DNA from 2 places in the Bradyrhizobium sp. SPXBL-02 genome. Region 2 is predicted to be linked to the other one. Evidence: riboswitches for the same ligand, from Rfam matches in the RefSeq annotation. Region 2 holds a riboswitch; the other holds the start of a gene.
The links. Region 2 has a riboswitch for cobalamin ahead of ACNJYD_RS25035 (TonB-dependent receptor). Riboswitches for the same ligand answer to the same signal wherever they lie in the genome.

Region 1 (5,686 bases), 3.0 Mb from region 2:
GGCGTTTACATCCTCGCCTTCGATGAAGCAGCTGCCGAGGGCTCGCCGATACTCATCGACTCTTTCGGTATGACAATCCCACGTTCGCCCATTCGAATGCTTGCTGAGCTCGTCGCGAACAGCTACGCCGCAGGCCCATTTCCGGCCCTGTGCGTCGAGGCAAATCTGATCCGTCTCAGGAGCTTCGATGCCTGAGAGCCGGACGTTTGTTTTCTCGATCTCGATCGTATTGCCGTCGAGGATGCGCGGAGCACCGCTGAGTGTCTCGGCGAAAACCGGAGATGTGATGAGGGCGATCAATACGAACATACTTCCGGGGTGCTTCATCCCGACAATAACCTTTCGCTCCTGATCCATGTTCACGCACGATCCGGTGCCGATACATTCGATTGCTCGACCGCAGATTTCCGTTCGGCTTTCGATGTGTACTTTATGAGAGCCTAGCGTGAGTTCGAAGCTACGACCTGACGCTGCGTAAGGATCAAGAGATTTCTTCCCGTGTGCGTGCGGCGGTATCTTTCGATCATCGACGCCTCTCCTACCCTGAACGTGCTGTACCCTCTGGACCTGAGGAGGAGATCCTCGTGGCGCCGAACTTGAGATGCCGGACAAACCCGAGCCTTGGAAGGCTGTGCTACCTCTTTGCAAAAGTGAGGACCATGAAGCGTCGGTGCTTGCGGCGGAGTCAGGCTTGGAGGAGCAACCTTGCCATGGTTGATGACGACTTCCATCGGCAAACCGGACAGTTCCGACGAGGGCGATGATTCGCCCCAAAAGTCGTGTCACGAAAAAGATTCGCAAAAATGATCTGGTCTGACTCGCTCTGGCCTGTGTAGGCAAAGTACGCGACGGAGTTCAGCCTCAATGCTCGCCGCATAAATGAAGCGTTCTTTCGAGCAAACCGCGGAAATCCGGTACCTTCTTACGCCGAGCCATATGATCGTTGCTACCAATCGCATTGTGGCATTTGGCTCCTCCGCGCTGCACCATAGCTCGTTGGTGCTACCGCCCATACATTTGCACAAGAACTGAATTGTTTATGACTCAGGCAGCGCTACGGGCGGCCGCTATTTGGTCGTGACGGTTCCTGCGATCTCAAGTGGCTTACCCAGGAACGCTAGCATCAGCGCCCGTTTGCTCCAGGAATTGGAACGGCTGCGATATGGAGCCGCGTTTTGCCGTGGATGCTCCGGGCGTGCGCAAGCTGCCCACGTGTTCGGACAATCGCGAGTGCCTTCCTGACGCAATTCAGTGTGAGGGTTCAGTCCACAATACGCGTTTGCCCATGGCGCACTCGGGGCGAATAGCTCTGGTGCGGTTTAGCCGACTCAAGCTACACATCATTCTTCAGCACCTCACTAATAATGGGAATGACATGGTCGCAGTCGTTCGAGAAGTATCGGTCTCTTCTTACGCGCTTGAAGTAGATGGCCAGCTCAGAGCGGAATTCGCAACCAAAGACGGTGCCACGGCAGGTGGAGCAGAACTAAAGAAGCGCTTTCCCAAGCTTAAAATCCGGGTCTATGACGTGCAGACAAACGAGTGCGAGGAAATCTAGGGCCGAGTCAGTGGCGCTCGACGTTCTGCGTACAGCTCCGGAGCTTCCCGGCCTGCGCACTCGCAAATGGGCAGGCGCTCAGCGGGTATGCCGGGCTTGCTACCAGTGTAACTTCCTCGCCCATTTCGTCTCGGCATCGGTTCCTAGTGCCGGGTCAAGGTCGCTACGCTCACGCTCTGGCGCACGCCACGCAGTCACGCGACGTGCGGAGCACACACGCCGAATCGGCCCGGGCCCGAGGCATCCCCAAGCGCTCTAGTGAAGAATGCATGAGAGCTGGTGCCCGCACAACTTGGTTGCTCTCGCTGGGTGGAGTGCAGGCGGGCAAACCACATCTCGCAAACTAGTACGCGCCGCTGAGCTCGACACCTGGCGGAAAAGCGCAATCGTGCTGCTCGACCTTTCCTACGGCGGGCCGAAATGCCGCGAGAAGGGCAGGCGCACTGTTGCGGAGCCGTAAACATCACAACTGCAGACCGCGTATGTCTTGCAGTTGGTACGAGGCGTTCGACCGTACGGCAGCTGCGGTCCGATGTTGCTTTGCGCGACCGTCTACTAAGGCCTTCGGTCTCCTAAGTCTTCCTCTTCCTTTGGCTCGGTGCGTTGGAACCAGGATCCCGGAGGAAATTTAGCGATCCCCTTGGCAAAGGAGGATTGTGGCTCCCAATCTTGGCCTTCGCTCTTCTCGAAAGTGATGACCCCGTTGTGTGTAAAATAACGTGGTCCTTGGAGATCGCAATTCACCAAGAGCAGAATACGCCACAGATCGCCTTTCTCGTTCGGCTTGTCATTCCGCCTCGGTAAGTAGTCTACCCCAACAGGTTCAATGATAGTGCATCGGCCTTGCCCTAGAAGATCGCCGAGCCGGCCTTGCGGCGTAGTCACAAAGTTGAAGTTAGTCGGATCATGCAGAAAGCGAAGATTTGCGTTCCTTTCACCATCTGCGACTTCTCTGGCGATCAACGAGAGCGCTAGGGCGCGCCAGCCCAATTCCATGGGCTTCGCATAGGTTGACGCCAGTTCAGTCGTACCGTCGAGCGCAACTTTCCAGGTGATAGCGTACTGTTCGTCTGATTTGTTGTCTCGGTGCCTGGTCCATGAAACGAAAACATGGTCGTTTTCGCCAAGTTCAACGACGCCCCACGTCTGAGGGACGAACTGTGCCACCTTCGAGACATTGGAGATAATTTGTTCTATCGTCTCACCATCTTGTGCTCGCCAAGTTGACTTGAGTCTTTCGACAAGTGGCATGTCGCTTGCGCGAATAGGGTTGCTCATGGCAGCCGGCCAGGCTAGGCAGATTAGAAGTCCGCCCAAGTAACGCCATAGCGCGGATCTTCCAGACATTCTCTTCATAACCCTCGGCCTATCGCGTTTCATCCGTACATCTTTCAAAGCGGGCAACCTTGAACCTGCTATGAGCGAGCGCAAGAAGTTTACGGAGACGCGACGGGGGCACCCGCGGCTGTCCCGGCGCGGGCAGGAGCTCCCTCTATGTCACGCGCCGCTAACTTCCCTAACCAGCGACAGCGTCAATTGGCCGAGCTGGACATGTCCAGCAGGAGAGACTGGGCATGTCGAGGGGCTTGCATTCTTTGTGCCAGGCAGCAGGCGGAGATTTGCACGGGTTTTATCTCCATCTTGTCGACTTTCCGACCTACGCTCGTTTCGATGTCTCCATTCAGTGTATCGGCCGTAGTTTTGTGCATCCTAGTCCCGCACTCTAGTTTGCGGAAGAGGTGAACGCCCCGATGCCAAGTGCCTGATGAGAAGTGGGAGTGCGTTCGCAGTCATTGAACCGTGTGGTTCGCTATAGTTGCCGTCGGCGTTCGGCCTACATGATGGCGAGGCGAAGCCGACTCGACGAACTTGAAACTCTGGCTGGCACGACAATCAACCTGCTCGCCGCGTATCTTGCTAGATTGCGCCGCTTGCCTTGACCCATTCAATGCGGATCTTCTAGTCGAGGAAATGGCTGGCCAGCGGACGTGCTGGGCGAACCGCTGGAAATCGGAAGCCGCGTCGAATGCATTCTGCTCGAACCAGCGGTAATCCTCCCCGCGCAGGCTGGTTTTGTCCCTTTCATTGATGGGGCGGGGGGCGTCGCCTCAAGGCAGCTCCGATGCTCGCTCCGACATCTGACAAGGACATCTCTGATTGCGACCTGATTATAGAATCCGGATGCACGGTCATTCGCCTAGTAGATGTCGCAGATTAGCCTGGCACATAATCTGAGAGGTTGACGGAAGAGCCCTCCTGCCGATAATCCAAATCGTCGAGGTTCTCCGAATCACACTTGATCCGGAGCTAAGAGGGAAGCCGGTCCAAATGCCGGCGCTGCCCCCGCAACTGTGAGCGGCGAGCTACTGTCTAACGATGTCACTGAAGCCGCACGGCTTCGGGAAGGCCGGACAGCAGCGATGACCAGCGAGCCAGGAGACCTGCCCCGACGATAGATTGGTCCACGGGCGGGGTGTCTCGGTGGTGCGCCAAGCAGCCGTCGCGCCCGCGACTTCCTCTGCCTGCGTCCGCCATGGCCTCCGCCCCCAACAGGGGTTAACACTATGTCTCATCTCTCTCTTCCGGTTGCTACGCTCGGAACGCCACGCATCGGTCCAAGGCGTGAGCTCAAACTGTCTCTCGAGAGCTACTGGGCGGGAAAGATCAGCGAACAGCAATTGCTCGAGGACGCATCCGGCCTGCGCGCAGCGAACTGGGCTCGTCAGAAGTCTCTCGGCGTCACGGTCATTCCGTCGAATGACTTCTCGCTGTATGATCAGGTGCTCGATACAAGTGTTATGGTTGGCGCTATCCCAGAGATCTACGCCTCGAAAGGAGAATCCGTTTTCCTCAAGACGTACTTCGCCATGGCTCGCGGATCACAATGCGACGATCAGGATGCGGGTTGCCGTCTTGGCCCGCGGGGGTCTGGCGCACCCGCGCAGGAAATGACTAAGTGGTTTGATACTAACTACCACTACATGGTTCCCGAGTTTTACAGGGGACAGGAGTTCAGATTTTGCTCTCGCAAACCCATTGAAGAGTATGTGGAAGCAAAGGCTCTAGGTTTTCAAACCCGCCCTGTCCTGATCGGGCCCGTCACATTCCTAAAGCTCGGCAAGAGTGCCGATAGCGCGTTCCAGCCCCTCTCCCTATTGGATGATTTGATACCGGTCTATATCGAGGTTCTGCATGAATTGGCCGAACGAGGGGCAAGTTGGGTTCAGTTTGACGAGCCCTGCCTGGTCCTTGATCTGGACGAAGCGGTGCGAAAATCATTGCTACATGCCTATAACCGCTTCGCAAAGGAGGGACCGGCTATCAGGATCATGGTTGCCAGCTATTTCGGCGACCTAGGCGACAATTTGGATACAGCCTTGAGCCTCCCGGTTTCCGGTCTGCACTTTGATCTGGTTCGAGCGCCAGAGTTGTTGGATCAGATCGTCGCTGTCGGCCGAAGTGATCTCGTCATGTCGCTCGGGGTCATCGACGGCCGGAATGTATGGCGGTCGAACTTGTCGTCGCTCCGTCAGAGGCTGGAGCCCGCGATTGCGAAGCTCGGCAAGCACCGTGTGCAGCTCGCTCCATCCTGCTCGCTGCTTCACGTGCCGGTCGATGTTGAACTCGAGACCGGGCTCGCGTCTGACGTTAAGAGCTGGCTTTCTTTCTCGGTTCAGAAGATGCGCGAGCTTGCGATCCTGGCGCGGGTGCTCGCTGGCGACCAGAATGTCGGGCTCGCTCTAGCCGATTCGGAATGCGCTGTGGCCGCCCGCCGGACTTCGCCGAAGATCCATGACACCAATGTCGCTGCCCGGATGAGGGCGATCGACCAGACGATGCGTCGGCGGGCAAGCCCGTTTGACCGTCGTTCCGAGATCCAGAGGAAACGCTTTGGACTACCAGCGTTTCCCACCACGACGATCGGATCGTTTCCGCAGACCACAGAAGTCAGAAATGCTCGGGCGGCGCATGCGCGAGGCGCGTTGAGCGACGAACAATACGATAGGTTCATCAAGGAGGAGATAACCCGCGCCGTGCGTTGGCAGGAGGACATCGGTCTTGACGTCCTCGTGCACGGCGAATTTGAGCGGAATGACATGGTGCAGTACTTTGGCGAGCAACTCGCCG
Region 2 (5,686 bases):
TTGCGCGGCGCACCATCGGCTGCACGTTTTGGTGCAGCGCTGCTCGCCCAGAGAGCAGAAGCATACGAAGCCAGAAATGTGCAGCGCACCCTTGGATTCTTCGACACAAATGGGAGCGCCCGTTGCACTGCAATCGGAATCGCGCAAGTCCGTTTGTCTAATTTGCAGGCGATCAATCTGCGGTGCAGGAGAGAGGGCTGACCAGGAGCTATGCACGCAGGTCGGCTCAGCCTCTCTTTATTGTACGGTCAGTAAGCGAGGACGTCACCGGCCTCAGGATGCCAGCGACGCCCGCAAGCGTCGCCATCCGATGACGACGCCGGTGATGGAGAACATCAGTCCGAGCGTACAGAGGCTGACAATGAGAGCGTCACGCAGCCGCGCGTGAGCCAGCAGAATCGGGAAATCAAGCGTGTGCAGCGCACTGTAGAGCCAGCGATAGACGCGCCGCGACGGGTCCAGTCTTTGCAGCACCTTGCCATCGGCAGCATCGACATCGAACCAGAGATCGCCGCAGGTCGTGCGGTAGACCGGAGCTCCCGGAATAGCGGACTGCGCCGGATAGTCGTCGTTGCCGGCGAGCAGGAACGGTGCGGCACAGCCGGCGCCAAGGCGCGCCGTCAGATCCCCGATCTCCTGCGTATCCAGGTATGCCGCCTGCCCATCTCGCGGCGCGTCCCCGGCCCTGATCAACGTCTGATGGCCAAGGGCGAGCCGATCGCGCCGATAGACCCTGCCGCCGAAGGCGAACCATTCGACCTCGCGCGCCGACGGCGATATTGGCGGCAGATCGAGCGGTGAAGCGTCTCGCCAATCCGGGGCGGCATCGACCACGCCCGCCTCTGCCGGCGTCAATTGCCCGCGCGAGAACAGGCGGCCGTGATCCATCGAGAGCCAGCCGCTGAAGATCCAGCTCAGTAAGAACAGCGTCGCCGCGAGGCCGATCAGGTGATGCAGCGCATGCCAGCCACGGTAAGGCGAGGAGATTTGGCCCTTGCGAAACCTGATCCGCACGATTCCGAGCACCGCGCCAAGCAATGCCGCAATCAGGGCCAGCAGCGACAGCGTCCAGACCACGCGATCCCACACCGCCCAGCTGCTGCGCAGAACCGTCGGATAGATCCAGTGCAGCACGCTGCCGGCCCAGTTCCACGCGCGCTCACTGCGCGTCGTATCTAGGACGACCTCCCCGGTCAGCGACGAAACGTAGACCTCCGTTCCAGGGGCATCGCCGAGAGCGGCGCGAAACAAGGGGCGATGGCGATCAAAACCGTTCGGCACGCTCCATTGATCGTGGTCCGACCGCGCGACGATCGCGGCGCGTGGCGCGTCGAGCCCGCGCTGACGGGAATAGCCCTGCACGATGGTGAGCGCGACATCGGCGGACGTCACCGATGCGTCTCCTCTATCGGAGGCGCGGACCGCTCGCGAACCTGCGGGGCCCGAGACGACGTAGACCGGTCCATCACTGCGCTGGATCAGCCGAACACGCGTCCCGTCGGTGATTCCGCTCGCAGCAACGGCGTCCGCGACCGAGATCGTTGTCCCGCCACGGTCCAGCGGCGCGAGCCCGGCAAATCGCTCCGCTTCCGTCAGCGACGGAAACGGGACGAAGTGCATCACGATCCCGCTCGCGAACCACATCGCGAACAGCAGGCAGAACGCGATCCCGAGCCAGCGATGCGAGAGGACGATCGCGCCCATCATGCGCTCAAGGCCTCACCATTTGAACGCGGCCGAGACCTCGTAGGTGCGCGGCGCGCCCAGGAGGATCTGGTCGGGATAGAACGGATCGCCCCAGATCGCATAGCGCTTGTCGGTGATGTTGCGGACGCGGAAAGTCATGCGGGCCTGGTCGACCGCATTGAACACGGCCTTGGGGATATCGACGAAGGCGTAGACGTCGGCCACGGTGTAGGCCTTCATCGTCACGACGTTCGCGTCGGTGTTGTAGCGGTCGCCGACATGACGGCCGGTGATGCCGAGCTCCACAGGCCAGGGCGTGAAGAACCGGTACGATGCGCCGGCATTGGCCACGATACGCGGTACGTTCGGCGGCGTATTGCCGGAGAACGAGCCACCGACGAAATTGTAGTCGGCATAGCGCGCATCGACATAGGCGATGTTGCCCCACAACCGAAGCGGCTCGATCGGCCGCACCGAGGCGGCAAGCTCGACGCCCTTGGACTCCTGCCGCCCGGCGATATTGAGCGCCTGCCCGCCGGCCGCCGCATAGACGTTCTTGCGCAGGATGTCGTAGGCCGAGAACGACCACTCCGCCCTATTGTCCCAGAACAGATGCTTGACGCCGGTCTCGTAGGTTCGCGACGTCGTCAGGTCCAGTGGCTGGGTCGGCAACAGCAGGAAGATGTTGTTGGCTGCGACGTCGGCCCCGGTGGCGTACTGGCTGAAGAAGGTCAGGCCGGGCACGGCCTCCCAGGTGTAGCCAATGCGGCCCGTCACCGGCGCCCAGTCTTTGGTGTACGGAAAGCCTGCCTTCTCCAGCCCGGCCTTGTCGGTCGAGTTACGGTCGAGTCCGATGTGCTCGACACGCAGGCCCCCGATCAACGCGAAGCTGCGCGTCAGCTTCAACCGGTCCTCGAACGACAACGCCTCGTTGTCGATGCGCGCGGTCTGCTGCTGTGTCGTGAGCAGGCCGTAGAAGCCGCGGTTGGGATCGACCAGCGAAACGGAATCTCCGGGAAAGTTTGCCGCGCCGGGCCTGACGAAATCGAGATAGCTCGACGAGAGCGTCGTGACCAACCGGTTGTCGAATCCTGCGATGTTGGTATCCCAGATCAGGTCGGTGATGTTGCCGACCAGCCGCTGGCTATGGGCGACATAGAAGCGTTCGCGATCGACCAGGTTCGTGGTGGAGTTGAATGCCTCGATCTCGTTGTTGAACCAGGTCCGTTCGGCGCCATAGCCATAGGCCTGACTTTTCAGCGTGAGGTCAGGCGCGAGCTTCAGCTCGAAGCCGCCGCGCAGCCACACTTCCTGCGCCACGTTGCGGTTATCGAGAACGTTGTAATTGGTGTTGAAGGTGCGGTCGTCGATGGTGACGGCACCGAGATTGGTACCGTTGTAATTCGAGACGTAATTGCCGGAGACGATCCCCGTCGTCGCATGCGAACCGCTGAAGGCGACCGGCACCAGCGGCGCGCCCCAATAGGCCTTCGAGCGGTCTTCGCGATACTCGACCGCACCCCAGATCTTGAGGCTGTCGGAGACCCGGTAATTGAGCTGGCCGGACGTGCCGAACGTCTTGACGTTGGTGTCGTCGGCAAAGCCGTTGAGCGTGGAACGGCTGATGTCGAAGCGATAGTCCAGCCCTTGCACATTGGTGCTGCCGCCTGAGCCGTAATGGGCCCGGAACGAATTCAGCGAATCCCAGGAGAAATTTGCCTCGTTGCGGATCGCTCCCGTGTGCGGTTGCTTGGTGACGAAGTTGATGGCGCCTCCCGCGGCACCCTCGCCCGAGATCAGCGAGGCCGGTCCTTTGAGGAATTCCACGGCCTCCAGATTGGCGGTGTCGACGATCCGCGAGGTCATGTTCTGCGGACCGATCTTGATGCCGTTGTAGAGTGTGTTGATCTGGCTATTGGTGAAGCCGCGCATCGAGAAGGCGGAAGGTTCGGCCGGGTTGTCGCCGGAGGTGACGCCGACGGCGCCCTGCGCCACCTCGGACACGGTGCGATAGCCCTGCTCGCGCATGGTTTCGGCCGAGATCACCTCGACGGTCGCGGGCGTCTGCCGCACCGTCAGGCCGAGCCGCGAAGCGCTTTCGGCAACGGCATTGGTGTTGAGCGGCGTTTGCGCCGTCAGATCCGGCATGACGGGTTTTGGCGCTGCCGATACCGCCGCCGGCCTGCGCGCTGCCGCGCGGCGCGCGCTCGCCACCTCTCGTGCTGCCGGTCTGGCCGGCTTGCGCGCCTGGGCGGGCGAGACCTCGACGGGTGGCAGCGGCTCTCGGACCTGCTGCGCCAGAGCGGCAGGCGGATCGAGAACGGCGAAGGACGTGAACGCGGCGGAAACCAGCAGGACGCGGCGCGGTCGTGCGATACGGATGGAAGACACGGTACAAACCTCGGTATGACGTCAGTGGCACGTCACAGCGAACGAGGTCTCACCTTTTGGCCTTGCAGCCGTCCGATGAAGCCGAATGTCTGTACTCCCCGACCGACATCTTCGCGTGTGACCACGGCTGACGGCAGGTCTCCTGGCTCGCGGGTCGTGACCTCTTCGTCGCCTTCCCGGGACCGAGGACCCAGTGGCTCGTGACGAAGGATTCACCGCTCACAGTTGCGGGGGCAGCCGCGGCATTGGGGACAATTTTCCCCGCACCGCATTCCCTTTTCATTCCCTCTCGGGAAAACCGTCGCGAGCATCTAGGATTACCACCAAGACAGAGTCAATGTCCCAGTTGCGGCGTCGTGGCGACCGCACAAGCTTCCTTGGAGATGAGCATGGAAGGCGAGACCTTCCTCTGGTTGATACGGCACGCGGTTGTCGCGGGCGTAGCCGGGACGATCCATGCAGCCGATGCGCCGGCCGATCTCGGCGATCGCGCGGCATTGGCGGCTCTCAAGCAGCGCTTGCCCGCGGATGTCGCCGGCTATGCCAGCCCGTCGCGGCGCACGGTGGAGACGGCGCGCGCGCTGGGGCTGGAACCGGAGCTGGTCAGCGAATTCCGCGAGCAGGATTTCGGCGATTGGACCGGCCATCGGCATGACGAGCTCGCCGCGACCGGCGGCGAGATCTACGCGCAGTTCTGGCGCGATCTGGCGCGCGGACGGCCGCCGAACGGCGAAAGCTTTGCGGATCACGTCGCCCGCGTCCGCCTCGGCCTGTCGCGGATCGGCGCAGGCTCCGCGGCGCTGGTCGTCCATTCCGGCACCATCCGCGCCGCGCTCTGCATCGCGCTCGATCTCGCACCGGAAGCGGCGTTGCGCTTCGTGATCGATCCGTTGTCGCTGACCCGGATCGACCGGCTCGCCAGCGGCTGGCGCGTCGTCTCGGTCAATCAGCGGATCAGCTAGGCCGATCCGGTACGTTGGCCTGCGCAAAGGTCGCCATGCCGTTGTGAAGTGCGCAGGCCGAGCGCACCAGCGGCAGCGCAATGGCGGCGCCCGATCCCTCGCCGAGCCTGAGATCGAGGCTGATCAGCGGCTGCACGTTCAGCGCGCGCAACACCAGCCGATGTCCTTGCTCCGCCGATTGATGCGAGGGCAACAGGAACGGCTGGCAGGAGGGATTGAGCCGCGCCGCCGCCAGCGCCGCCACCGAGACGATAAAGCCGTCGATCAATACGGGAATGCGGCGTTGCGCGGCCGCGATGATGGCGCCCGAGATCGCCGCGATTTCGAGGCCGCCGACCGCGCACAGGATTGTCTCGACCGAGGCTCCGGCGACGCGATGGCGTGCGATCGCCGCATCGATCACCCGCGCCTTGTGTACGCGGCCGGCCGCATCGACGCCGGTGCCGCTGCCGGCGATCTCTTCGGCGCTCACACCGAGCAGGCTCGCAGCAATCGCAGCTGACGTCGTGGTGTTGCCGATCCCCATCTCGCCAAAGATCAAGAGATCAGGCCGGCCGGCCTCAGCGCGCGCCACCGCGCGCTGGCCGGCCTCAAAGGCGAAGACCAATTCCGCCGGGGTGAGCGCGGCCTCGACGCTGAAATCGCGC

Region 1: it holds a riboswitch for cobalamin, as region 2 does, so the genes downstream of both, metE (5-methyltetrahydropteroyltriglutamate--homocysteine S-methyltransferase) here and ACNJYD_RS25035 (TonB-dependent receptor) in region 2, are expected to answer to the same signal.

Annotation. Positions count from the first base shown of each region.
Region 1 is NZ_CP182474.1:2,309,547-2,315,232, forward strand. Features, by position in the region: gene ACNJYD_RS10490 (thermonuclease family protein) at 1-357, opposite strand, end outside; gene ACNJYD_RS10495 (hypothetical protein) at 1,376-1,558, shown strand; gene ACNJYD_RS10500 (nodulate formation efficiency C protein) at 2,114-2,836, opposite strand; cobalamin riboswitch at 3,820-4,021, shown strand; gene metE (5-methyltetrahydropteroyltriglutamate--homocysteine S-methyltransferase) at 4,123-5,686, shown strand, end outside.
Region 2 is NZ_CP182474.1:5,327,418-5,333,103, forward strand. Features, by position in the region: gene ACNJYD_RS25030 (PepSY domain-containing protein) at 274-1,707, opposite strand; gene ACNJYD_RS25035 (TonB-dependent receptor) at 1,720-4,077, opposite strand; cobalamin riboswitch at 4,193-4,395, opposite strand; gene ACNJYD_RS25040 (histidine phosphatase family protein) at 4,467-5,039, shown strand; gene cobT (nicotinate-nucleotide--dimethylbenzimidazole phosphoribosyltransferase) at 5,032-5,686, opposite strand, start outside.